DNA from 2 places in the Glutamicibacter sp. 0426 genome. Region 2 is predicted to be linked to the other one. Evidence: predicted binding sites of a transcription regulator. Region 2 holds the regulator's gene; the other holds the start of a gene.
What was found. Region 2 encodes HspR, which represses chaperone genes until heat shock. Its sites were predicted from a motif close to AAGTTGAGTCNNNNNGACTCAACTT; they were not measured.

Region 1 (2,397 bases), on a different contig from region 2:
GCCAACGCGGTTTCCTCCGATGGCTCGGCGACAGTGACCTTGCCGAAGCGCCGTGCCAGCGCGCTGTCCTTCTCCACCTTGCGGAATTCATCCAGCGTGGTGGCGCCGATCATGTGCAGCTCGCCGCGCGCCAGGCGCGGCTTGAGGATATTCGCGGCATCCATGTTTCCGGACTCGCCGGAACCAGCACCGACCAGCAGGTGCATCTCATCGATGAACAGCAGCACCTGGCCTTCGGCGGCGGCTACCTCGTCGAGCAGGCCGGTTAGCCGTTGTTCGAAATCGCCGCGGTAGCGGGTGCCGGCGAGCATGCCCGGAAGGTCCACCGAGATCAGGGCCGCATTGCGCAGCTGCGCTGGAACCTCGTCGTCGATGATGGCGCGGGCCAGGCCCTCGGCAATGGCGGTCTTGCCCACGCCGGCCTCGCCGATCAGCACTGGGTTGTTCTTGGTGCGGCGGGCCAGGATCTCAACCACCTGGTCCAGCTCCTCTTTGCGGCCGATCACCGGATCGATCTGGCCGTCTGCTGCCAGCAAGGTCAGATCGGTTCCGTAGCGTTCCAGCATGGACACGTCGGACTCGGTATCGTTCTGGTTCTGGGCATCATTGCTGCCCCGCTGGGCCTGCTCCATGGCAGCTTGCTGCAGCGACTGGCCGGTGACACCGTGCTGGGCCAAGAGCTGGCTGACCGGCGATTCCGGGTTGAAGACGAAGGCCAGGAAAAGGTGATCCGGGTCGATGTAGGTCGAGCCGTAGTTGCGGGCAACCTGGTAGGCGTCAAAGAGGCTGCGCTGGGCTGCCGACGAGAGGCGGGACGGCTTCTCGCCCCGCTCTTGTGCCTTGGGCATGCGTGCGATGGCGTCGGCACTCAAAGCCTCGATGTCGATTCCCATGGCGGTCAGGTGCTCGCCAACTGGTTCGGTGCGCAGCAAAGCCATCAGCAGATGCAGCGAATCGATCTCGTCATGGCCGTGCTCTTGGGAAATCGCCGCCGCGGTGGCTACCGCTTCGTGGGTACGGGCAGAAAGCAGACGCGTGATGTCGATGGGGCGCGCAGCTTGAGCTCGCGACGAGAGGAACCGAGAGAGGAATTCCTCAAACGAGCCATCTGACGGTGCGCCGAAGAATGCTGGCAAGTGAGCCTCCTAATAGAAACTTGAGCGGTCTATGCTCATGTTCAACGCATACGGCGCGCAAATATTCCCGGACCAAGCGGGAGAGGTGTCAAAGAGGTTGAGTTCACACAAATGGCAGGCAGCCAGCGGCTAGTCCTTCGGGATTTCGATGAGTCCCATGCGGGCGGCGGCAACCAACGCCTGGACCCTGTCGCGAACATCCAGCTTAACGAAAATCTTGGCCATGTGGGTTTTAACCGTTGTCTCGGAAATAGCCAGAGTTCTTGAAATCTCGGTGTTGTTTAGCCCCCGGGCCAGCAGCTTTAGAATTTCGAATTCCCGATTGGTGATTCCCAGATCATAGGCAAGATCTTGAATGTCTTGGGAATTGTCGCGGTAAGCCTCGCGAACGGCAGAAACGAGATCGGAAGAAACCGACGGGGAAATGGCTGCCGTTCCTTGATGAACGGCATGAACCGCGCGGATAATTTCATCCGGCTCAGAATCCTTGACCAAGTATCCACTGGCCCCAGCGCTCAGAACAGGAACCAGATATTCATCGGAGGAAAAGGCGGTAATAGCAAGCACTGATGGGCTGTCTTCGACGGATTTGATGGCTTTAGTAGCGCTAACTCCATCCATAATTGGCATCTGCAAATCCATGAGCACAACGTCTACTTGATGGTCTTTGCAATAATCGACGGCGGCCTGCCCATTTTCAACAGAATTAACCGTTACAATTCCGCTATCTGTTGCTAGGATTGTGCCCAACGCATGACGAATAAGGGGTTCATCATCGACGATAAGAACCTTGATCTTTTCCACTTGATTCCTTTGATCGATGGTGAAGTCCCTGCGACGTCCTGCTCACCTGAAAGTATATAAGTAGACGTGATGGGGGTTTGTTATGAAAGGTCTTAAAATGCTGGCAATCGCCGCATTGGCACTGTCGCCTGTAGCAGTGGTTGCTGCTCCGGCCTCCGCTGCTCCGGCATCGGCCATTAACGGCGGTTCGGTTGCCACGCCTGCTGGTTGGGGAGCTGACTTCGCCGCTTGGTTCTGCAGGAACTATGGGGTGGCCTGCTCCTAGAGCATCGACATTTGACTTGACTGACGTCGCCGTGAATTATTCGGCATATGAATGAACGACTCAAAGGCACCCTGGCCAAGCTATTCGCTGGCCGGGGTGTCATTGTCTGGGTAGGGATCGTAGTGCTGCTGGCAGTGTCCAGCAGCGAGGTCATCACGCTGTTGCAAGACGGCCTAGAGGGCTCACCTGAGA
Region 2 (2,397 bases):
GCGAATAGCCACGAATAGCACAATCGATACTGCCCACTGCCGAGTCCTCGTCAGTGGGCAGTGTCGAATTGGCACTGAAAGGATGGGGCCCTGATGGCAAGTCAGGACTGGATCGAAAAAGACTTCTACGCCATTCTGGGCGTCTCCAAGGACGCCAGCGAGGCGGACATCAAGAAGGCGTACCGCAAGCTTGCACGCAAGTACCACCCGGATACCAACCAGGGGGACGCGGCCGCTGAAAAGAAATTCAAGGACATCTCCGAAGCCAACTCGGTGCTTTCGGATAAGGAAGAACGCGAGCAGTACGACGCGATCCGCGCCATGGGCGGCGGAGCGCGGTTCTCTGCGGGTGGCGGACCGGGTGGCCCAGGCGGGCAGGCCGGCTTCGAGGACATCTTCTCCAACCTCTTCGGAGGTGGCGGAGGCGGCGCTCGCGGTCGTGGCGGACAGCCGGACTTCTCCGACCTGTTCGGAGGCGGCGGCGGTTTTGGCGGCGGCTTCGGCCAAAGCGCACCGCCGCGCAAGGGTGCTGACCGCACGGCCAGCACCACGATCTCCTTCTCCGGATCGATCAAGGGAACCACCATTGGCCTGCGCGAACAGAACGGCGAGGTCATCGACGTGCGCATCCCGGCGGGAATCAAGGACGGGCAGTCGGTGCGCGTGCGTGGCAAGGGCCAGCCAGGAGCTGCCGGCAACGGCGACCTGCTGGTCAAGGTCAAGGTCAGCGAGCACCCGTTCTTCAAGCGCGAAGAGAACAACATCCGCATCCACGTGCCGGTGACCTTCGATGAAGCGGTGCTTGGAGCAAAGATCCACGTACCGACCCTGGACGGGGAATCCGTTGCGGTGAAGGTGCCTGCCGGATCCAACTCCGGACGCACCTTGCGCTTGAAGGGCCGCGGAGTGAAGACCTCCAAGGCCACCGGCGATCTGCTGATCGTCCTGGATGTCGCGATTCCGCAGAACCTCTCGGATGCAGCAAGGAAGGCCGTGGAGGACTTCGCTGCAGCCACGGAGGGCGAGGACCCGCGAGCGGACTTGGCAGCCCACGCCAAGCTCTGAACCCAATAACCTGTTTTCCCTGTCCTGGCATCGAACTGGCAGGGCGGGGAAGATAGACTCAAAGGCAAAAGGGCCAGTATCGTCGGCCCTTGCAGAAAGGTGGTAGAAGCAACGTGAACGGGGAGTACCTGCGACCTGTCTTCGTCATTTCCGTCGCCGCCCAGCTTGCAGACATGCATCCGCAGACGCTGCGCCAATACGACCGCATCGGCTTGGTTTCGCCCAGCCGGCAAAGCGGAAAGCAGCGCCGCTACTCGCAACGCGACGTCTCGCTGCTGCGCCAGGTGCAGTCATTGAGCAAGGAAGGCGTCTCGCTGGAAGGCATCAAGCGCATCCTGGATCTGCAAGATCAAGTCGCGTATCTGCAAACCGAAGTCAATGGGCTTCGCCAAGAACTGTCCGCCGTTCGCCAGGGCCAATCGCGCATCTTCGCCGCGGGCACCGCTGGAGGCGACATCGTTTCGCTGTCCCGGGGCATGCGTCCGGAACGACGTGAACCGACCGTGTCGCTCTTCCCTGTACGCCGCGCCATCGGCCGCTAGATCCGTCCGTGCCTCGCCAGGCGCGCTTCCAACTGGGTGCGCACGGCAGGCCACTCGTGCGGGAGGATCGAGAAGACTACGGTGTCTCGAAGCGTGCCGGTCTTCGGATCATATTTGTGATTGCGCAGCACGCCATCCTGTTTGGCGCCAAGCCGTGCAATTGCTGCGCGTGACGCAGTGTTGTGCCAGTGCGTGCAGAAAGCCACTGAATAGCAATCCAACTCCTCGAAAGCGCGGCGCAGCAGCATGAACTTGGCCGCCGGATTGATCCCGGTGCCTTGGGCGGGCACGGCCAAGAATGTCGAGCCGATTTCCACGCGATGGTTGGCCACGTCGATATTCAGGTAGCTCGTAGCCCCCACCGCTTGGCCGGTGGACAGGTCGATGATGGCGAACGGAGCCATCGCTCCAGTTTCCTGCAACGCCAGACGGCGCTCGATATCCGCCTGCATGGATTCGGCCGATGGGGTGGTGGCAAACCATGCTTCATCCAGCTGGCCGTTGGCGGCGAGCTGGATCAGCTCCGGGGCATGGTCCAATGACAGTTGTTCCAGCCTCACCCCGGCATATTCCATGCTCGGGGCTTGGGAGTAGAACTGGTTCTGAGCAGAAAAGGAGGCCATGAAATCCATCCTAGGGATTCCATGGCCTCCTTGATGCATTTCGGCCGCTAGCCGATGCGCGTGTACGCCAAATCGAAGACCAGGCGTCCAGCCTTCAGCGCCTTGCCCTCGAAGCTGGTGAGGATTCGTCGCTCGAAACGCGGTGCCCAGCCGCCCTGGACGTCAAT

Region 1: the regulator HspR is predicted to act here: its motif matches at 1,154-1,178, upstream of BKX98_RS11845 (ATP-dependent Clp protease ATP-binding subunit).

Annotation. Positions count from the first base shown of each region.
Region 1 is NZ_MPBI01000004.1:166,527-168,923, forward strand. Features, by position in the region: gene BKX98_RS11845 (ATP-dependent Clp protease ATP-binding subunit) at 1-1,136, opposite strand, end outside; gene BKX98_RS11850 (response regulator transcription factor) at 1,266-1,940, opposite strand; gene BKX98_RS11855 (sensor histidine kinase) at 2,253-2,397, shown strand, end outside.
Region 2 is NZ_MPBI01000001.1:50,860-53,256, forward strand. Features, by position in the region: gene BKX98_RS00205 (nucleotide exchange factor GrpE) at 1-8, shown strand, start outside; gene BKX98_RS00210 (DnaJ C-terminal domain-containing protein) at 94-1,065, shown strand; gene BKX98_RS00215 (heat shock protein transcriptional repressor HspR) at 1,179-1,607, shown strand; gene BKX98_RS00220 (GNAT family N-acetyltransferase) at 1,604-2,230, opposite strand; gene trmB (tRNA (guanosine(46)-N7)-methyltransferase TrmB) at 2,278-2,397, opposite strand, start outside.